DNA from 4 places in the Catenulispora sp. MAP12-49 genome. Region 1 is predicted to be linked to each of the others. Evidence: riboswitches for the same ligand, from Rfam matches in the RefSeq annotation. Region 1 holds a riboswitch; each other region holds the start of a gene.

Region 1 (5,207 bases):
GCGGTCGTACAACCAAGCCCGCAGCTCCCGTTCCTGAGCACGGGCGAGCCCCGCGACCGCGCCGGGATCAGCCCGCTGAATCAGGGTCAGTGTGTGCAGGACCGAGTCGTGCATGTGCGCGGCGACCTCGGCGAACTGCTGCGCGCGGACCCGCTCGGCCCGCTCGGCGTCCAGGTCCCGCAGCACTCGCAGCAGATACGGCAGGGCGATCAGCACCCCGCCGGAGAAGAGGATGAGCGCCGCGACGACCGCACTGGTCTCGGCGGCCAGCGACGCGCCGTTGGCCAGCAGCCGTACTATCGCGCCGCCGACGACCAGCGCCCCGACCGCGGTGCGCACGTCGACCGGACGGCGCCGCCGGTCCGCGGTGTCCAGCCAGACGCCGCGCCGCTCGGCGGCCAGATCGCGCAGCAGCAGCACCATGCCGAGCACCACCGCCGCCAGCGGTATCAGGGCCCGGATCTGGTCGGCGGGACTGGGGCCGTCGAGGGCGGTCACCATCACGACGCCCGCGGCGACCAGCAGCGGACCGGGGGCGGCCGGCGCCGGCGGGAAGGACGGTCGGACTCGGACCATGCCAGCCATGGTCACACGCCGTTCGAGGGCGGCGCATCAGGGTTCGTCCCCGGGACGTTCCCGGGGACGCCCTCGGGGTCCGGCATCGACCTCAGGAGGACTCGGGCTGCTCGACCAGCTGCGCGATGTACAGCGGCTCCCCGAGCTGGCCGATCAGGTCCAGCTGGGTCTCCAGGTAGTCGATGTGGTGTTCCTCGTCGGCCAGGATCTCCTCGAACAGGTTCGCCGACGTGACGTCCCCGCGCTCGCGCATCAGCTTGATCCCGTTGCGCAGCCGCTCCACCGCGGCGACCTCGACCTTCATGTCGGCCTGGAACATCTCGGTGACGCTGTGGCCGATCTCCAGCGGGAACAGCTTCTGGAAGTTGGGCAGCCCCTCCAGGAAGATGATGCGCTCGGCGAGCTTGTCGGCGTGCTTCATCTCGTCGATGGACTCGCTGCGGGTGTACTCGGCGAGTTTCTTCCAGCCGCGGTTGTCCTGCAGCTTGTAGTGCAGCCAGTACTGGTTGATGGCCGTCAGTTCGGCGGTGAGCTGCTCGTTGAGGAACGCGATGATGTCCTTGTCACCCTGCATGGCGTCCGATATTGCCAGAGCCGCCGACCGGTGGGGTAACGGCGTGTGCGCGGATTGCGCCGAAAGAGGGAGTGCCTGGGCGCGCGGAATCGGGCCGGGACCGGCCGGGGGAGTGGGACTCGGATCAGCCGGTGGAGCGGTCCGCGATCAGCCCAGGGCGGGCAGCGCGGCCGGGCAGTGCGGCGCGTGCTGGAAGACCGGGGTCGCGGTGCGTGCCGCGGGGACCGGGACCGGAGCCGGCTTGTGGGCCGGAGCGTGGACCGGAGTCCTCTCCGGCAGCCGCTCGGCCTCGGGCATGGCCTCCGGCGGCGCCGAGTCCGCGACCCGCGCTGCGGCCAGCAGGCAGCTCAGCCGCTTCACGCACGTCCCGCACGCCGAACCCGCGCCGGTGGCCTTGCGGACCTGCTTGACGGACTTGGCGCCGAGCGCGACGGCAGCGTCCACCTCGGCGGTGGTGACCGCGTGGCATATGCAGGCGTACAAGCGGGGCTCCGGCTGTCTGCGAGGTCGCCAGCGGCGATCGATCGGTACTTAGGGGAGCCTAAGCTACCTATCGCCCGCTGCCAAGTCCCCGCGGTACGTGCCGTGCACCACATCTGGGACGATGGTCTCCATGGGGCAGCCGGGATCAGGGGTGGACACAGACGCCGGGACGGCGCGGGCTGACGAGCGGCTCCCTCCCGGCCAGCGCATGCAGCGCGGCGAGTGGCCGGTGCTGCACTACGGCCCCGTGCCCCGCTTCAAGCCCGCGAGCTGGGACTTCCGGGTCACCGGGGCCACCGCCGACGGCGAGGAGGCGGTCTGGTTCCACGAGGAGTTCGGCGCGCTGCCCACCGTCGAGGTGATCGCCGACTTCCACTGCGTCACCAAGTTCACGATGCTCGACGCCTCCTGGCGCGGCGTCTCCGGCCGCACCATCGTCGATCTGGCGCCGCCGGCCCCGGACGCGACGCACGTCACCGTCTGGGCCGAGTACGGCTACAGCTCGAACCTGCGCCTGGAGGACCTGCTCCGCGAGGACGTCGTGTTCGCCACCCACCACGACGGCGCGCCCCTGACCCCCGAGCACGGGTTCCCGCTGCGGCTGATCCTGCCGCACCGGTACGCCTGGAAGGGGCCCAAGTGGGTCCGGGGCATCGAGTACCTCACCGAGGACCGCCGCGGGTTCTGGGAGGAGCGCGGGTACCACAACATCGGCGACCCGTGGGAGGAACAGCGGTACTCCTATCAGGAGGACCCGGGGGACGGGCCTCCGCTGTAGTCCGGCGCCAGTCAGCCGGCCGTCAGACAGCTGGCCGCCCGTCAGCCGGCCGTCAGTCAGCTGGTCGCCGGTCAGCTGGTCCGGATCCGGCGCAGCACGGCCCGCCACAGCGACCCGGCGGGCCGCCCGAGCGTGCGGAGCGGCTCCTGGGGGTCGGGCGTGTCGCGTTGCTCACCCCGCGCCGGCGCGAACGCGCCGCCGTCCAGCTCGTATTCACCCAGGACACGGGGTCTGCGCCGTCGCTCGCTCACCCTCCCATTGAGGGATACATCCGGACATCGCGCCACCCGGCGCCGCCTGGACGCGGTTTGACGGCCGGTGATCGCTGCGGGATGCTGCACGCGGGACGGTCGGCAGGAATCCGGTGCGAATCCGGAGCGGTCCCGCCACTGTGATCAGGGAGTGCCTCCCGCTTGAGATGCCACTGGAACATCAGTGTTCTGGGAAGGCCGGGCAGGCGCGCGGATCTGAGAGTCAGGAGACTACGACCGCCCCAGGCACGCCGCCCCCGCGGCGTGTTCTCTTGAGGAGACCTGTCGGGCGTGGATACCCGTGAGGAGCTGATCCGGCGTGCCGCCGTACCCGTTCACCGCCGTCGTCGGTCTCGACGACCTGCGGCTGGCCCTGCTGCTCAACGCCGTGTCCCCGGCGGTCGGCGGCGTGCTCGTCCGCGGCGAGAAGGGCACCGCCAAGTCGACCATCGTGCGCGCCCTGGCCGCGGTGCTGCCGCAGATCGCGGTGGTCCCCGGCTGCCGGTTCTCCTGTGACCCCGCGGCCCCCGACCCGGCCTGCCCGGACGGCCCGCACGCGGTGCCCGGCCAGGGCGCTCCGGCCGCCGCCGCGGCCCAGTCACGCCCGGCCCGCCTGATCGAACTCCCGGTCGGCGCCACCGAGGACCGCCTCGTGGGCTCCCTGGACCTGGAGAAGGTCCTGGCCTCCGGCGTCGCCGCTTACGAACCCGGCCTGCTGGCCGCCGCCCACCGCGGCCTGCTGTACGTCGACGAGGTCAACCTCCTGCACGACCATCTCGTGGACCTGCTCCTGGACGCGGCCGCGATGGGCGTCGCCCACGTCGAGCGCGAAGGCGTCTCGATCAGCCACGCCGCCCGCTTCCTGCTGGTCGGCACCATGAACCCCGAAGAGGGCGAGCTGCGCCCGCAGCTGCTGGACCGTTTCGGCCTGACCGTCGAGGTCCGCGCCAGCCGCGAGCCGGCCGAACGCGCCGAGGTTGTCCGCCGCCGCCTGGCCTACGAGGCCGACCCCGAGGGCTTCGCAGCGGCCTGGGAGCAGGCGGACAAGGAGACGGCCGCACGCATCGAGGCGGCGCGTGCGCTGCTGCCCGCGGTGCGGCTGCCGGACTCCGAACTGCTGCGCATCACCCGCATCTGCGCGGCCTTCGAGGTCGACGGGATGCGCGCGGACCTGGTGACGGCACGCGCCGCGACGGCGCTCGCGGCGTGGGCCGGGCGCGACGTCGTGATCGCCGAGGACGTGCGGCAGGCGGCGACACTGGCCCTGCCGCACCGCCGGCGGCGGCATCCCTTCGACGCGCCGGGCCTGGACGAGGAGCGGCTGGACGAGGCCATGGACGACGGGGATGAGGATCCTGATCCCGGTCCCGGCTCCGGCGGGCCCGACGGCGGCGGGCCCGACGGCGGCGGCTCGGGTGGTCCCGACGGCGGTGATACTTCCGGCGGCCCGTCCAACAGTGCCGAGTCAGAGCCCTCTGCAGGCGCCTCACCCGGAGAGTCATCCGCTGAGCAGAAGCAGACGTCCGGCTCCTCGCGCGACCAGGCACCCACCGCGCCCAGCGAGCCCTTCAAAGCCCGCCTGTTACAGGTCGAGGGCGTCGGCACCGGCGCCGAGGGCCGCCGCTCCCGCGCCCGCGCCACCGGCGGCCGCTCGGTCGGCGCCCGCCCCGGCGCGCGCGGTCTCCATCTGATCGCGACCGTCCACGCCGCCGCGCCCCAGCAGGTCGCCCGAGGCCGTCGCGAAGGCGCGCTGCGCCTGCGCTCCGAAGACCTCCGCGAGCCGATTCGCGAGGGCCGGGAAGGCAATCTCGTCCTGTTCGTCGTGGACGCCTCGGGTTCCATGGCCGCCCGCCAGCGCATGGCGGCCGTCAAGGGCGCGATCCTCTCGCTCCTCCTGGACGCCTATCAGCGCCGCGACAAGGTCGGCCTGGTCACCTTCCGCGGCCGCGGCGCCGAGGTCGCGCTGCCGCCCACCTGGTCGGTCGACGCCGGCGCCGCCCGCCTCACCTCGCTGCCCACCGGCGGCCGCACCCCGCTGGCCGCCGGTCTGCTCCAGGCCGCCGACGTCCTGCGGGTCGAGCGCATGCGCGATCCGAATCGGCGCCCGCTCGTCCTGATCGTCACCGACGGCCGCGCGACACAGGCCTCGCACTCCAAGGACCCCCTGGCCGACACCCGCCGCGCCGCCGCCCACCTGCTCCAGGCCGTCGCGGCCCTCGGCGGCACCGCCGTCGTCGTGGACTGCGAAGCCGGGCCGGTGCGCCTGGGGCTGGCCGCGCGCCTGGCCGCCGACCTCGGCGCCGACCACATGCCCCTCACCGACCTCGCCGCCGACGCACTCACCGCGGCGGTGCACGGCAACCGACCCCGTTCCGACCGGAAGGCCGCCTGATGCCGCAGGGCCAGCCCACATCCGTCCCCGACGACGGCCTCACCACGCGCCAGCGCCGCAACCGGCCGCTGACGATCGTGCACACCGGCCCCGGCAAGGGGAAGTCCACCGCCGCCTTCGGCCTGGCCCTGCGCGGCTGGAACCAGGGCTGGC
Region 2 (5,207 bases), on a different contig from region 1:
GCCGAGAACCGCAGCCCCGGCAAGACCGTCGTCGCGGTCCAGGGCTGAACGCATGACGCCGCCGCCGGCCGACCCCCGCTCCCGGGCCGACCACCGCTCGCCCGCCGAGCCGACGCAGGAGCGGGCCCGCCGCACGCGCCGTGCCATCGTGCTGGCCGCGGCGGAGTGCTTCGCGGAGGTCGGCTACGCGGCGGCCACCACCAGCGAGATCGCCGCGCGTGCCGGCGTCACCAAGGGGGCGCTGGCGTTCCACTTCCCGGCCAAGGCGAGTCTGGTCGTGGCGATCCTGCGCGAGTGCTACGAGCAGTGGCCCGCGGTGATCGCCGAAGCCCGGCCGGGCAACGACCGCGTGCTGGACCTGCTCGGCGAGATCTTCGCCCGGGTGGCGGCGCAGATCCGCGAGGACCCCGTCGTCCGCGCGACCGTCCGCCTGCAGGCCGAGCGCTCCCAGATCGCCGAGCCGGTGCCCCTGCCCTTCGTGGACTGGATCGCCACCGCGACAGGGCTCTTCCACACCGCCGCCGAACAGGGCGAACTGCGCCCCGGCGCCGATCCCGCGGCCCTGGCCCGGGCCTCGATCGCCGGCTTCCAGGGCGTCCAGCACGTGTCCGGCATCCTGGCGGGCCACGCCGACGTCGCCGACCGGGTCGCCGAGTGGTGGGCCGTGATGCGCACGGGCATCGCAGCCCCCGGCGATCACGATTCGTGATCGCAGCAAGTCCGACTCTCTCCTTGCCCGTTCCCGCACACCGCGTTGGAGTAGAGGCATGTCCGTCATCCCCGATTCCCACGCCGACCTGCTCGAGCGCCCGGTCTTCTGCCACCTGGCGACCATCCGCGCCGACGGCACCCCGCACGTGAACCCCATGTGGTTCCTGTGGGACGGCGAGTTCCTGTCCTTCACCACCTCGACCAAGCGCGCGAAGTACCGCGAGCTCAGCGAGCGCCCGAGCGCCGCGGTCTCGATCAACGACCCCGAGGCGCCGTACCGCTACCTGGAGCTGCGCGGCACCGTGGAGCGCATCGAGCCGGACCCGGAGGGCGAGTTCTTCGCCGTCCTGGCCGACCGCTACGCGCTGCCGATGGACGGCCCGGTGGGCGACGCGCCGGCCCGCGTGCGGATCTACCTGCGGCCGGCGCACGCGACCTTCCAGTAGTCAGCCCACGACGGCGTAGCGCAGGAACACGACGCCGCCGGCGAAGCGGCGCTCGTCCACCAGTTCCAGCGACACGCGCACATCCTGGGGCAGGGCGGGCTTGCCGCCGCCCACCAGGATCGGGTTCAGCAGCAGCTGGATCTCGTCCACCAGGCCCGCGGCGATCGCCTGGCCGGCCAGCTCGGCACCGCCGATGGTCAGGTCCGAGGGCGAGGCCTCTTTGAGCCGCCGGACGGCGTCGGCGTCGAACTCCCGCTCCAGCCGTGTCTGAGCGGTCGACACGGATTCGAGCGTCCGCGAGTAGACGATCTTCTCAGCCGCCCGCCAGATCCCCGCATAGTCCCGGGCCACAGGGGATCCGCCGGGACTCGCGCCCTCGGTCTCCCAGTAGCGCATCGTCTCGTACATCCGGCGGCCGTAGAGGTACGTGCCGACGTAACGTTCGAGGTCGTTGACGAACATGTGCACCTGTTCGTCGGGCGCGGCCCACTCGAACGCGCCGCCGGCGTCCTCCACGTACCCGTCGAGCGAGGCGATCGCCGAATAGATCAACTTGGCCATGCTCCATCCTTGCATTGTGGACTGAATCTTGCAGAAGCCCTCTGACATACAGCATGTTGATTGGAGATTCCGGCCCGCCACAAGATATGGTGTCCGACGCAGCTGGTTCGGCCGCCTCCCCCGACAGGGCGACGGCCGAGGCAAGAGGGAACCCGGTGCGAAACCGGGACTGCCCCGCAGCGGTGAGTGGGAACGACCGCCGTCGTGCACACTGGGCCACCGAACGCCTTCGGGCGGGCCTGGGAAGTGACGGCCAGTAGGGTCCCGGAGCGCTTTTCGGCTCCCCGGGAACGCCCGCGAGTCCGAAGACCTGCCAGCGGTGCCGTGCCCGGACGTGGGGCACGGCTGGTCCGACGCCGCGTGGGACGGCTGACGGCGGAACGCGTCGCGACTTCAGCGCGCCTTCCGGTGTCTGCTCGCCATCGGTCCGGACCGGACCTACGACTGGCGAGGAGAAGGTTGTGACGGTCACCCTGGAGCAGGCCACGGCTGGTGCGCAGGTTGCTGAGGCCGATCAGGTCGCGGAAACCGAGCACGCTCTGGAACAGCGGATCACCGTCTGGTCCGCCGACCTGCCCGACGTCGACCCGGGCCGCGTCGCCCGCAAGACCTTCGCGGGCCTGCCGCCGGCCGCGACCGCGGAGCAGATCGCCGACCTCGCCGTCCAGAGCGCCGCCGAGCTGATCGGCGAGGAGCCGCAGTACTCGAAGCTCGCAGCGCGCCTGCTCGCTGAGGTCGTCGCCGCCGAGGCCGCGGGCCAGGGCGCGACCTCCTTCAGCGCGTCCATCGCCGTCGGGCATCGGGAGGGCCTGATCGGCGACGTGACCGCGGACCTGGTCGCCGCCTCGGCGGCGGAGTTCGACGCGGCGATCGACCCCGACGGCGACCTCCGGTTCGAGTACTTCGGGCTGCGCACCGTCTACGACCGCTACCTGCTGCGCCACCCGGTGACCCGGCGCGTCATCGAGACGCCGCAGCACTTCCTGCTGCGCGTGGCCGCCGGGCTGTCGCAGGACCCGCAGGAGGCGATCGGCTTCTACCGCCTGATGTCCTCGCTGGCCTACCTGCCCAGCTCCCCCACGCTGTTCAACTCCGGCACCCGGCACACCCAGATGTCGTCGTGCTACCTCGTGGACAGCCCGCGCGACGAGCTGGACTCCATCTACGACCGCTACCACCAGGTCGCGCGGCTGTCGAAGTTCGCCGGCGGCATCGGCATCGGCTTCTCCCGCGTCCGCTCGCGCGGCGCGCTGATCCGCAGCACCAACGGCCGTTCCAACGGCATCGTGCCGTTCCTGCGCACGCTGGACTCCTCGGTCGCGGCGGTCAACCAGGGCGGCCGGCGCAAGGGCGCGGCGTGTGTGTACCTGGAGCCGTGGCACCCGGACATCGAGGAGTTCCTGCAGCTGCGGGACAACACCGGCGAGGACGCGCGCCGCACCCACAACCTGAACCTGGCCAACTGGATCCCGGACGAGTTCATGCGGCGGGTCGAGGCCGACGGCGTCTGGTCCCTGATGGACCCGGATCAGGTGCCGGAGCTGCCGGACCTGTGGGGCGCGGAGTTCGACGCGGCGTACCGCGAGGCCGAGGCCGAGGGCCGCTACGCCCGCCAGGTCTCGGCGCGCGAGCTGTACGGGAAGATGATGCGCACGCTGGCGCAGACCGGCAACGGCTGGATGACGTTCAAGGACGCCTCCAACAACCTGTGCAACCAGACCGGCGTTCCCGGTAACACCGTGCACCTGTCGAATCTGTGCACGGAGATCATCGAGGTCTCCTCCGACGCCGAGACCGCGGTCTGCAACCTGGGCTCGATCAACCTGGCCGCGCACCTGACGCCGTCCCGGGACGCGGTCGACTGGGACCGGCTGCGCGCCACGGTCCGCACCGCCGTCGTCTTCCTGGACCGCGTCATCGACATCAACTACTACCCGAGCGAGCAGACCGCGGCGTCGAACCCGCGCTGGCGTCCGGTCGGGCTGGGCCTGATGGGGCTGCAGGACGCGTTCTTCGCCCTGCGGCTGCCGTTCGACGACCCGCGGGCCCGGGAGCTGTCGACCCGGATCTCCGAGGAGATCTACCTGACGGCGCTGGAGACCTCGGCCGGGCTGGCCGAGGAGTTCGGCGCGCACCCGGCGTTCGCGGACACCCGCGCGGCCCGCGGCGCGCTCCAGCCCGACCTGTGGAACGTCGCCACCTCCCCGGAACTCGCCACGCGCTGGTCCGAGGTCCGCGGCCGGATCGCGGCCACCGGCCTTCGCAACTCGCTGCTGGTGGCGATCGCCCCGACCGCGACCATCGCCTCCATCGCCGGCTGCTACGAGTGCATCGAGCCGCAGGTGTCGAACCTGTTCAAGCGCGAGACGCTCTCGGGCGAGTTCCTGCAGATCAACAGCGCGCTGGTCGGCGAGCTGAAGGCGCTGGGGCTGTGGACCCCGGCGGTGCGCGAGACGATCAAGCGCGCCGAGGGGTCGGTGCAGGGCGTCGAGGCGCTGCCGGCGGAGATCAGGGCCCTGTACCGGACGGCGTGGGAGCTGCCGCAGAAGGCGCTGATCGACCTGGCCGCCGCGCGCGGGCCGTTCGTCGACCAGTCGCAGTCGCTGAACCTGTTCCTGGCCGCGCCGACGATCGGGAAGCTGTCCTCGATGTACATGTACGCGTGGAAGGCCGGGCTGAAGTCGACGTACTACCTGCGCTCGCGGCCGGCGACGCGCATCCAGCAGGCGACGGTGGCCGTGACCACGGAGGAGGCGGTCGCGGTGATCGCCGACGACGCGGCCATCGCCTGCTCGCTGGAGAACCCCGAAGCCTGCGAAGCCTGCCAGTAAAGCCAGACCCCACCTAAGGAATCCGCTCTCATGCTGCTCGACCCGGGTCTGGACCTGACCCTGCGCCCCATGCGCTACCCGCACTTCTTCGACCGCTACCGCGACGCGATCAAGAACACCTGGACCGTGGAGGAGGTGGACCTGCACAGCGACCTCACCGACCTGGACCGGCTCTCGCCGGCCGAGCGGCACCTGGTCTCCCGGCTGGTCGCGTTCTTCGCCACCGGCGACACCATCGTCGCGAACAACCTCGTGCTGAACCTGTACCAGCACGTCAACAGCCCCGAGGGCCGGCTGTACCTGTCGCGGCAGCTGTTCGAGGAGGCCGTGCACGTCCAGTTCTACCTGAACCTGCTCGACACCTACGTGCCCGACGAGGACGAGCGCACGGCGGCCTTCGCGGCCGTGGAGAACATCCCCTCGATCCGGCGCAAGGCAGAGTTCTGCTTCCGCTGGATCGACTCCCTCGGCGACGTGAAGCGCCTGGAGACGCGGGACGACCGCCGGGCGTTCCTGCTGAACCTGATCTGCTTCGCGGCGTGCATCGAAGGGCTGTTCTTCTACGGGGCCTTCGCCTACGTGTACTTCCTGCGCTCCCGGGGCCTGCTGCACGGCCTGGCCTCCGGCACCAACTGGGTGTTCCGCGACGAGTCGATGC
Region 3 (5,207 bases), on a different contig from region 1:
CTCCTCGCCGACCGCGGCGAGCACGTCCGCGTCATCACCCGTCGCGGCACCGGCCCCGACCATCCCGGCATCGAGCGCATCGCCGCCGACGCCTCGGACGCGGCGGCGCTCGCCGAGGCCGGCACCGGCGCGACCGCCCTCTACAACTGCGCCAACCCGCCCTACAACCGCTGGCCCCTCGACTGGCCGCCCCTGGCCGCCGCCTTCCTGCACGCCGCCCGCACCACCGGCGCGGTGCTGATCACCACCGGCAACCTGTACGTCTACGGCCCGCCGGACGGCCCCATGACCGAGCAGCACCCCCTGCGGCCAGCCGGCACGAAGGCCGGCGTCCGCGCCCGCATGTGGGAAGAAGCCCTCGCCGCCCACGAAGCCGGCGACCTGCGCACTGCCGAGATCCGCTCCTCGGACTACCTCGGAGCCGGCACCCAGACCCTGTTCAGCATCGCCGTCCTGCCCAAGATCCTGGCCGGCAAGCGCGCCGCCGTCCCCGCCGACCCCGACGCCCCGCACACCTGGACCCACGTCGCCGACGTCGCCCGCATGCTGGTAGCCATCGCAGACGACGAACACGCCTGGGGCCGCGCCTGGCACACCCCCAGCCCCGCCCCGGCCTCCATCCGCGACCTGGCCACCGCCGCCGCCTACCTCGCCGCCAAGCCAGAGCCCCGCCTTTCCGCCCTGCCCGCCGCAATGCTCTGGCTCGGCGGCCTCACCGACCCGATCGTCCGCGAGATGCGCGAGACGCAGTACCAGTTCCGCAAGCCGTTCGTCATGGACTCCACAGCCGCCACCGAGCGCTTCGGCATACAGCCGACGCCGATCGAGGTCGGGCTGAAGGAGATGATCGCGGCGCCGAGGGTCACGGTCGCGCGGTGAAGTTCCAGGGCGAACGGCCGCTACGGCTCCTGCCCAGTGACGTCCCACCGGTGTTCGACCCGCGCGATCTTCCAATAGGCGATCGCGGCCGCCCAGACCGCGACGAACGCGCCGACGATGACGAACCCCACATTGTTCAGGTTCAGGTTCGCGATCCAGTCGGTGACCGGGTTGACGACGCCGAACTGGTCGTGGACCACGCCGACGAGCTCGACGCTGCCGATGATCAGGGCGACGGCCACCGACAGGCCGGTGATGGTGAGGTTGTAGTAGACCTTGCGGATCGGGTTGGAGAAAGCCCAGTGGTAGGCGAAGTTCATGAAGGTGCCGTCGAGGGTGTCGAACAAGGTCATGCCCGCGGTGAACAGCAGCGGCAGGCACAGGATCGCGTACCAGGGCAGGCCGGCCGCGGCGCTGGAGCCGGCCAGGGCCAGCAGCAGCACCTCGGTGGCGGTGTCGAAGCCGATGCCGAAGAGCAGTCCGACCGGGTACATCTGGCCCGGGCGGCTGATGGACTTGGTGAGCCGGCCCAGGATCCGGTTCATGAAGCCGCGCTTGTCCAGCTGCGCGGTCAGGGCGGCCTCGTCGTACTCGCCGCGCCGCATCGCCTTGTACACCTTGTAGATCCCGATCAGCGCGACCAGGTTCAGGATGCCGATCAGGTACAGGAAGGTGCCCGAGGCAGTCGTGGACACCACGCCGAGCGACTGCCGCGTGCCGGACTTGTCGTCGGTGAGGTCCGTGGCCTGCCGGGCTCCGGCGGCGATCGCCGCGGCCAGCGCGACGACGATCGTCGAGTGTCCGAGCGCGAACCAGAATCCGACGGACACCGGCCGCTTGCCGTCGGCCATCAGCTTGCGCGTGGTGTTGTCGATCGCGGCTATGTGGTCGGCGTCGAACGCGTGGCGCATGCCGAGGGTGTAGGCGGTGATGCCGAGGCCGAATCCGAAGACCTGCTTGCCGACGGTGTAGTGATGCGGGGCGACCAGGCCGGCGAGGATCCCGAACGCCGCGACGTGCATCCCCACGATCACCGCCAGCAGACCGGCGAAGCGCAGCCAGTCGGTACGGAGCCAGCGCAGCGGCGCCGAGGACGGATTCCGGACAGGCCGGTCAGGGTTGTTCGCAGGCACGCTCACGCGGCTCGCCTCCAGCACCTCGTGGATGGTCGATTCTCGGTGCCGTGGCCGGTCTCCTGGCTGACGGGTCGACGCCCCGGCTCCGCCTTCCCAGACGCGGTCGCGTCCAGTGGCCGCCGCCGCGCGTACTCCGCGCGGCCGGCATGGAGCCGGTGCATTCCCGATCACAGTGGCGAGGGCCGCTCCGGTTTTCCACCGGTCTTCCCGAGCACCACGGCATGGTCACCGTAGCGAGCGGCCCGAAACTGGGCAAGGCGCGCCCGCTCGGCTTGACGCCACCGCGGCGCGGTGGTCAGATCCGGGACGTTGTTGGATCTGGATTTCGACGTCGCTGAGGGATGGGCTATGAGCATGCAAGGCCGCCGCGTGGGGATCCTCGCGACCGTCGTGGTGGTGATCGGCGCCGCGGTCGGAGTCGGGATCGCGGTGAGCTCGAACTCTGCCAAGCCGAAGGCCTACGTCCCGCTGACCGACGGCTCGATGGTCGCCGACAAGTATGCGAACCCTGCGAACAAGGCCACGGCCCTGGCCTACGGTCCGGCGACGGCCCCGCACACCTTGACGATCTTCGAGGACTTCCGCTGCCCCTTCTGCAGGGCGCTGGAGACCGGATCGGCGTCCGTGTACAAGGCGTACGCGGCGAAGGGGACCTTGCGGGTGCTGTTCCATCCGGTGACGCTGATCGACACCAAGGACAACGGCAGCGGCTCGTTGCAGTCCGGCAACGCCGCGGCCTGCGCCGCGCAGGCCGGGAAGTTCGACGAGTACCACGACGTGCTGTTCGCCAACCAGCCGGACGAGACCACCGACGGCTACAGCAGCACCGCGACGCTGATCGCCTTGGCCAAGCAGGTGCCAGGCCTGGACACGCCGGCGTTCGAGTCCTGCGTGAACGCCGGCACCTACAAGGGCCTGGTACAGCAGAACTGGTCGGACTTCAACGCGCTGCAATTGCAGGGGACACCGACGCTGATGCTCGACGGCAAGGCCCTGACACTGCCGGACAACTTCTGGAAGGCGTCCAAGGACGGCGCGTCGCTGGCCGGATCGGATCCGGCGGTGCTGCGGCAGGTGTTCCAGGCCGCGGGGCTTCCGGCACTCTGATCGGCGAAGGCTTTCCGCCGGCGTGCAATGTCACCCGAATGCCGCAGTCAGACCCCGACATCGGGTTGGCGCTCCGATCCGCGGAATAGCTTTGAGACATGAGCGGATCCACGCGAGACTCGGCGGAGCAGGAAAGCGGACCGACCCAGCCCGTTGCGAACGCCACGCAAGCCGCCGACGCGCTCGTGCTGTTCGGCATCACCGGCGATCTCGCCAAGAAGATGCTGCTGCCCGCGCTCTACGAACTCGTCCGCAAGCAATCGCTGGACGTGCCCGTCGTGGGCGTCACCCGCAGCGGCTGGACCATCGAGCGTCTGCGCGAACACGCGCACGACGCGGTCGCGGCTCACGGCGAGGTCGACGAGGACGCCTTCTCACGCTTCGCCGACCTACTGCGCGTGGCGCGCGTCGACTACGACGAGCCCGCCAGCTTCCGTTCGATTGCCGAGCAGACGCGCGGGAGCCGTTTCCTCGCGCACTACCTGGCCATCCCGCCCAATCTGTACGCCAAGGCCGCCGAGTGCCTCGCGGAAGCCGGACTCGCCGACCAGGCCAGATTGATCGTGGAGAAGCCGTTCGGCCGCGACCTCGAGTCCGCGCGCACACTGCAGGTGGAGCTCAGCGAGCACTTCCCCGAGGAGCGGCTCCGTCGTGTCGACCATTATCTCGGCAAGGACGCCATCGAGGACCTGCTGACGATCCGCTTCGCCAACACCCTGCTCAGCGAGCTCATGCACCGCCACCACGTGCGCGGCGTGCAGATCACCATGGCCGAGGACTTCGACGTGGCCGACCGCGGCGGCTTCTACGACGGGGCCGGTGCGGTGCGCGACGTCGTCCAGAACCACATGCTCCAGATGCTCGCTTATCTGGTCATGGAAGCCCCTCGCACCGGCGCGGCCGCCGACATCCTCGATGAGCGTGCCCGCGCTCTCAGGGCCGTGCGCACCGTTCAACCCGACGAGTACGTGCGCGGCCAGTACGAGGGCTACACGGACGTCCATGGCGTCCGGCCGGGGTCGACCACCGAGACGTACGCCGCGCTGCGCACCTTTGTGGACACCGACCGCTGGGCCGGCGTGCCGTTCACCCTGCGGACCGGCAAAGCCCTGCCCGCCTCGGCGACCGAGATCGTCGTCGAACTCCACAGAGCTCCGTTCGGCTACTTCCACACGGCCTGTGCGCAGGAGACAGGGCCGAACCTCATCCGATTGCGGATCAGCCCCGACGCCGGGGTCATCTTCGATCTGCTCGCCCAACACGAGGGTGACGCGGAGACCGTCGACCACGTTTCGGCCAAGACCGACTTCACCTACCTGACCGGCAGCGGCACGGCGGCCTACGAACTCGTGCTCACCGACGCGGTCAGCGGTGACCCGCGACGCTTCACCCGGATGGACATGGTCGAGGAGTCCTGGCGCATCGTCGGCGATCTCCTCGACCCCGAGGACGCTCCCACCATCTACCGGAAAGGCAGCTGGGGACCCCCTGAAGCCGTCGATCTGACCGCGGACGGCTGGCGCTGACCAACCAGAACGCGCGCGGCGTGCCGATCAGAGCTGTGCTGATCAGAGCTCTGGAAGTGCGAAGACGTCGGCGGTGGCCTGCTAAAGGCGAGAGGTGAGTTCGGCCACGATGTCCGCCGCCGGCTGTGACTTCTTCGCGAGTGCGACGCTTTGTCCGGCCCACATCGAAAGCGCCTCGATGTCACCGGTGGTCCCGGCCATCGGCGGTGCCGGCTCGTAGCGCACGATCGGTTCGCCGGAGGCGAAGTGGGCGATCACGTCGTCTACTCCCGGACGCTGCGTGAGCGGCGGGCGGCCTGCGGCCTGCCAGGTGTCGGAGGTCGAGTTGCGGAGCGCGCGGTGGGGAGAGTCGGGCCACCCGACCGAGTACAGGTCGGGGTACCGCTGCGGATCGGTCTCGGAAGCGGCGATCACCCGGCGCCGGTAGTCCTGGTGGATCGGCATCTCCTCAGCCAGCAGGAATCGCGTGCCCAGCCACGCGGCCTGGGCGCCCAGCGCCAGCACCGCCGCGACTCCTCGGGCGTCACCGATCCCGCCGGCCGCGATCACCGGCACCGGC
Region 4 (5,207 bases), on a different contig from region 1:
CACCCAGATAGCCCAGGTGCGGGGTACGGCCGAGCAGGACGTACTCGGCGACGGTCATGTCGCCGGGCAGCTGCGGCTGCTGCGGGACGTAGGCGATCAGCCGGGCCCGGTGCTTGGCGGACAGCTTCGCGACCGACTCCCCGCCGACCCGGATGTCGCCCTGGTACGCCAGGATGCCGACGATCGCCTTGAGCAGCGTGGACTTGCCCGCGCCGTTCGGACCGAGCACGGCGTGCCAGGAGCCGGAGGCCACGGCGAGGTCGACCCCGTGCAGGATCGGCTTGTGGTCCAGCCTCACCCGCACCCCGGCGGCCTTGACCGCGCTCACCGGTCCCGCTCCCGCGTCGCCCGCAGGATCACCAGGAAGAACGGCGCCCCGACGAACGAGGTCACCACCCCGATCGGCAGCTCGGCCGGCGCCAGCGCGGTCCGCGCGAGCAGGTCGGCCAGCACCAGGAACGCACCGCCCACCAGCAGGCTCATCGGCAGCAGCAGCCGGTGCCCGGGCCCGGCGACCCGCCGCACGACATGCGGCACCACCAGCCCCACGAAGCCGATGATCCCGCTGACCGCCACCGCCGTCGCGGTCGCCAGCGAGGCCGCGGCCAGCACGATCAGCCGGGTGCGCACCGGGTTCAGGCCGAGCGTGGCGGCCTCGTCATCACCGAGCGCGAGGACGTCCAGATGCCGCGCGTGCACCGTGACGATGAGGACACTGATGACGGCATACGGCAGCGCCAACCGCACCAGCGACCAGTCGGCGGAGGCGAAACTCCCGAACAGCCACGAGTACACCTGCCGCACATCGGTGGTGCTCCGCTGCATGACGAACGCCTGCACCGCCCCGACGAACGAACTGACCGCGACCCCGGCGAGGATGAGCGATGCGGTCCCGCCCCGACCCACGAGCGTGCCGAGCACATAACTGGCCAGCACCCCGCCGAGCGCCCCGACGAACGCGGCCAGCGGCACCGCACCGATCCCCGCCACGGTGTGCTCGGGCCCGCCGCCGTAGACGATGACGAGAGTCGCGGCCATCCCGGCACCGGCGGAGGCCCCGATGGTCCCGGAATCGGAGAGCGGATTGCGGAAGACACCCTGATACGCAGCCCCCGCCTGCGCGAGCAACGCCCCGACCAGCGTGGCCAGGACGACGCGCGGCAGCCGGATCTGGTCCAGCACGCTCTGCTGCACCGGCCCGAGCCCGGTGTGCAGGTCGACGAAGGGCAGCTTGTCCAGCAGCGCCTTGGCGGTGCCGGCGACCGGAAGGCCCGCGGCACCGCCGAGGCTGGAGACCAGGACGGCGAGGAAGAGGACCGCAGTCGCGGCGAGGAGCGCGATGGTCGGGCGAGCGATGGTGAAGCGGGCGAGGCGGCGGCGCGGGGGAGTCAGATCGCTGGTGGTCGCGCGGAGATCAGTCCGGCCGCCGTCGGCCGCCGCCGTCACCTGCCCAGCGTCGACCGCCGCGGCTTCGGCGCCCCCCGCCGCCGCCGCGTCGGCATCCGCGTCCGCTCCCTGCCGCCGCATCGCGGTGGCTCAGCCCTGGGCCTGGTTCACGGCCTTCGAGATCTGCTGCACCAGATCCACCAGGCGCGGGCCCCAGCGGGAGGCGATGTCGTCGTCCATGCCGACGACCGTGCCCTTCGCCGCGTTCTTCACCGCCGGGATCGCGGACCAGCCGGGGCGGGCGGCGACGGTGGCGGAGGTCTGCTGGCAGCACTTGGTGTCGGCCAGGAAGATCAGGTCGGGGGCCGCGGTGACCAGGTACTCGTCGGACAGCTGCGGGTAGCGGCCGCCGGTCTTGTCGGCCGGGTCGGCGATGTTGGTCAGGCCGAACTGGGCGAAGATCGAGCCGATGAAGGTCTTGGAGGTGGCGCTGTAGTTCCCGGGGGTGCCGACCTCGTAGTAGTACTTCAGGGGCGTGGCCGGCTTCTTCGTGGCCGCGATCGCCTCGGTGATCTGCTGCTTCATGCCGGCGACCTCGGTGGCCGCGGCGGCGGTGTGGCCGGTGGCGGCGCCGAGTCCGGTGATCTGGGTGTAGGCGTCGTCCAGAGTGTTCGGGGCGTCGAACCACAGGACCGGGACGTTCAGCTTGCCGAGCTGCTCCACGATCTGCGAGCTGTCGTCGGCGACGACCACCAGATCCGGGTTGTACTTCGCTATCGCCTCGGCGTTCGGCTTGTAGCCGGACAGCGTGGTCTTCGGAGCGCTCGCGGGGAAGTCCGACTGGTCGTCGACCGCCGTGACCTGCGAGCCGGCACCGATGGCGAACAAGTCCTCGGTGGCCGACGGCGACAGCGACACGATCTTCCTCGGCTCGGCCGCCAGCTTCACCGCGCCGTTCTTGGCGGTGATCGTGGCCGGGAAGGCGGCCGCGGACGAGGCGGCGGACGTGGCCGACGTGCTGCCGGAAGCGGCCGGGGCCGACGCCGACTTCGACGACGAACACCCGGCGGCCAGCAGCGCCGAGGCCGCGACGAGGCCGACGGCCACGCGCCGCGTCGAATTGTGCAGACGAGAATGCACGAGGTCAGCTCCTCCGGCTGATCCGCGGTCCCCGCCGCGCGCGCCGACCCAGGCAGGCGTGACGCGCACACAGCCGGACCGCCCCGAACCTCGAGGGCCGAACCTTGGCACATCGCATGAGGCGACCTGGCTCGCTCCCGGCAGGGAGCTCACAGTTGCGGGACAGCGCCGGATTTTCACCGGCTTCGCTGCACACGATGTGGACGGCGCACCGCCGTCGCCCATGACGCTAGCAAGCACTCGGGCACTCGCCTAACGACAAAAGGGGCGACGGCCGGTGATCTGCGCTACTCCAGGGCCTCTGCGCTACTCCAAGGCCTCTGCACTACTCCAAGACCTCTGCGCCGCTTCAAGGCCTCTGCGCTACTTCAGAACCCCCGCGCTGCCTCACGGCCAGACCGGCGCCCGCTTCTCCACGAACGCCCGCACGCCCTCGGCCCGGTCCGCCGAGAACGCCGTGGCCCGCCACGCCCCGTCCTCCACGTCCAGCCCGGCGGCCAGCGGCAGGTCCGCGCCGACCTTCAGCGCGTGCTTGGCGTTGCGCACCCCGATCGGCGAGTTCTTCGCGATCTGCTGCGCCAGCTCCAGCGCCGCCCCGCGGGCCGTCGAGGTCCCCGGCACCCGCCGGTCGACCATCCCGAACCGGTCGGCCTCGTCGGCGTCGATGCGGCGCGCGGTGAAGATCAGGTCCGCGGCGCGGTTCATGCCCACGCGCCGCACCAGCGTCTGCGTCCCGCCGCCGCCGGGGATCACGCCGACCGAGACCTCGGGCAGCCCGAACACCGCGCCGTCGTCGGCCACGATCAGGTCGCAGCCCAGCGCCAGCTCGCAGCCGCCGCCCAGGGCGTAGCCGGAGACCGCGGCGATGACCGGCATCGGCAGCGAGCCGAACGCGCCCCACGTCCGCCGGAACGCCGGCCGGGTGGCGACCAGCTCGGCGTCGCTCATCTGGTTGCGCTCCTTGAGGTCCACGCCGACGCAGAACGCGTGGTTCTTCCCCTCGGCCGCGGGCGGCGCCGACGACACCACGACGGCGCGCACCGCCGGGTCCTCGGCCAGCTCCGGCGCGACGTCCCGGATCGCCGCGGCCATCCCGGTCGAGATGGCGTTCATCGCCGAAGCGCGGTTCAGCACGATCTCCGCGACCACGCCGTTGCCGGACGCCGGGTGCCGCCGCAGGAGTACGCCGTTGTAATCCTTCTCCGATACCTCGTTCATGGTGCCCACAGTATGAGATGGAGGTCAGAAGCCGAACGGGAGCCACGGCGCGATATCGCTCACAAAAGCCCGCGACGCCTCGGCCAGCGCCCCCGGCCGCAGCTCCTCGACCCGACCCGCCCGGCCGAGCGCGGCCAACGCAAAGCCGCCGAGGTAGGCCGACCCGAGCTCGCGCGGCCCGAGCACCAGATCCGCCGGATCCGTGGTCCGCTCGCAGACGGCTCCGGAAGCATCACCGCTGAGCCGCCACCGTCCGGTGTTCCACGGGCAGAACGGATCCGAGACCTCGAACACCGCGTCCACCGGCGCCGCGTACCGCCGCGCCGTCAGGGCCCGGTCCACATCCACGAGCCGCACATACACATCGTCCTGCAGCCGCGGCACCGCCTGCCGGGGATCGGCGAGCAGGAACATCAGCGGGGCGTCGGTCGGCACGTCGGCATGGACCTCGCTGGTCAGGTCGATGTCCAGCAGGAAGCGCCACATCGCGACGGAGGAGGCGAGGTCGCGGCCATAGACCTCCTTCGCGCGCACCTTGCAGTCCGGGCGCGCCGGGTTGTCCCAGTCCTCCTTGATCCGGTAGCGCGCGAAGCCGGCGACCAAGCCGTCGGAGTCCTCGGCGACCACGCACCGCAGCGGGCCGGCCCCGTCGCGCGCGAAGTCGTGGTCGGCCAGCGCCGAGTCGCGCCAGGCGTCGCCGGTGCGCCCCAGCATCCCGGGACGGCCCAGGCGGTTCGCCTCGAAGACCTCCTGGCACCGCTCGTACGCCTGGACCGGATCCGCCATCCGCAGCTGGAACTTGTCGCTGCCGGGCACCGCCGACAGGCCGTTGTCGCCGCGCGGGATGGTCAGGTGGAGCTGCTGGGAGCCCAGTCCGTAGCCGAAGCGGCCGTAGATCGCGGGCTCGGACGCCTCGAGGATCGCGACCGGCGCCCCGCCGTGCTCGTGGAGGCCGGTCAACTGGTACCGCATCATCCCGGTCAGGATGCCGCGCCGCCGGTGGGTGGGCTTGACGGTGACGAACGAGACGCCGGCCGCCGCCACCGCGACCCCGCCGGGCACCGTCAGCTCCAGCGCGATGTCCCCGCCGGTGCCGACCAGCTCGGCGGCGTCGAACGCGGCCACCGTGCGCTCGGGGGGCAGCAGCCGCATCCCGATGTCGTGCGCCTCCGGGCCGGGGTTCTCGTGGAAGGCGAGGTCGAGATGCGCGGTGAAGGCCTGGACCTCTTCGTCCGTGATGGGACGGATCGGGTAGGAGGCGCGGTCGATGCTCATAATCCATGGCTAACACCGCTTCGCCCCGGTAGCGAGCAGTTATTCACCCGGCGGCGGGTCGCGCGACGCCTCACCGGGCGCCGGCGCGGCCCCCTTCGGCCTGCCCCGCGTGGCAGGCTGATCCCATGCAGGATTCCGATCCGATCCGCCTGGCCGGCCCGTGGACGCACCGCGACATCACCGCGAAC

The links. Region 1 has a riboswitch for cobalamin ahead of ABIA35_RS19140 (putative cobaltochelatase). Riboswitches for the same ligand answer to the same signal wherever they lie in the genome.
Region 2: it holds a riboswitch for cobalamin, as region 1 does, so the genes downstream of both, ABIA35_RS45890 (ribonucleoside-diphosphate reductase subunit alpha) here and ABIA35_RS19140 (putative cobaltochelatase) in region 1, are expected to answer to the same signal.
Region 3: it holds a riboswitch for cobalamin, as region 1 does, so the genes downstream of both, ABIA35_RS12130 (HoxN/HupN/NixA family nickel/cobalt transporter) here and ABIA35_RS19140 (putative cobaltochelatase) in region 1, are expected to answer to the same signal.
Region 4: it holds a riboswitch for cobalamin, as region 1 does, so the genes downstream of both, ABIA35_RS03360 (ABC transporter substrate-binding protein) here and ABIA35_RS19140 (putative cobaltochelatase) in region 1, are expected to answer to the same signal.

The regions. Positions count from the first base shown of each region.
Region 1 covers NZ_JBGCCP010000009.1:198,478-203,684, reverse strand. Annotated here, with positions in the region: gene ABIA35_RS19165 (sensor histidine kinase) at 1-576, opposite strand, end outside; gene bfr (bacterioferritin) at 668-1,150, opposite strand; gene ABIA35_RS19155 ((2Fe-2S)-binding protein) at 1,298-1,633, opposite strand; gene ABIA35_RS19150 (sulfite oxidase-like oxidoreductase) at 1,764-2,411, shown strand; gene ABIA35_RS19145 (hypothetical protein) at 2,483-2,662, opposite strand; cobalamin riboswitch at 2,768-2,894, shown strand; gene ABIA35_RS19140 (putative cobaltochelatase) at 2,982-5,054, shown strand; gene cobO (cob(I)yrinic acid a,c-diamide adenosyltransferase) at 5,054-5,207, shown strand, end outside.
Region 2 covers NZ_JBGCCP010000053.1:31,075-36,281, forward strand. Annotated here, with positions in the region: gene ABIA35_RS45870 (zinc-binding alcohol dehydrogenase family protein) at 1-48, shown strand, start outside; gene ABIA35_RS45875 (ScbR family autoregulator-binding transcription factor) at 53-709, shown strand; gene ABIA35_RS45880 (PPOX class F420-dependent oxidoreductase) at 768-1,157, shown strand; gene ABIA35_RS45885 (dihydrofolate reductase family protein) at 1,158-1,718, opposite strand; cobalamin riboswitch at 1,805-2,051, shown strand; gene ABIA35_RS45890 (ribonucleoside-diphosphate reductase subunit alpha) at 2,180-4,549, shown strand; gene ABIA35_RS45895 (ribonucleotide-diphosphate reductase subunit beta) at 4,580-5,207, shown strand, end outside.
Region 3 covers NZ_JBGCCP010000004.1:445,406-450,612, forward strand. Annotated here, with positions in the region: gene ABIA35_RS12125 (NAD-dependent epimerase/dehydratase family protein) at 1-879, shown strand, start outside; gene ABIA35_RS12130 (HoxN/HupN/NixA family nickel/cobalt transporter) at 900-2,018, opposite strand; cobalamin riboswitch at 2,047-2,249, opposite strand; gene ABIA35_RS12135 (DsbA family protein) at 2,364-3,122, shown strand; gene zwf (glucose-6-phosphate dehydrogenase) at 3,221-4,648, shown strand; gene ABIA35_RS12145 (NAD(P)H-dependent flavin oxidoreductase) at 4,730-5,207, opposite strand, start outside.
Region 4 covers NZ_JBGCCP010000001.1:712,056-717,262, reverse strand. Annotated here, with positions in the region: gene ABIA35_RS03370 (ABC transporter ATP-binding protein) at 1-328, opposite strand, end outside; gene ABIA35_RS03365 (FecCD family ABC transporter permease) at 325-1,527, opposite strand; gene ABIA35_RS03360 (ABC transporter substrate-binding protein) at 1,537-2,526, opposite strand; cobalamin riboswitch at 2,632-2,757, opposite strand; gene ABIA35_RS03355 (enoyl-CoA hydratase/isomerase family protein) at 2,914-3,744, opposite strand; gene ABIA35_RS03350 (GNAT family N-acetyltransferase) at 3,769-5,019, opposite strand; gene ABIA35_RS03345 (alpha/beta fold hydrolase) at 5,145-5,207, shown strand, end outside.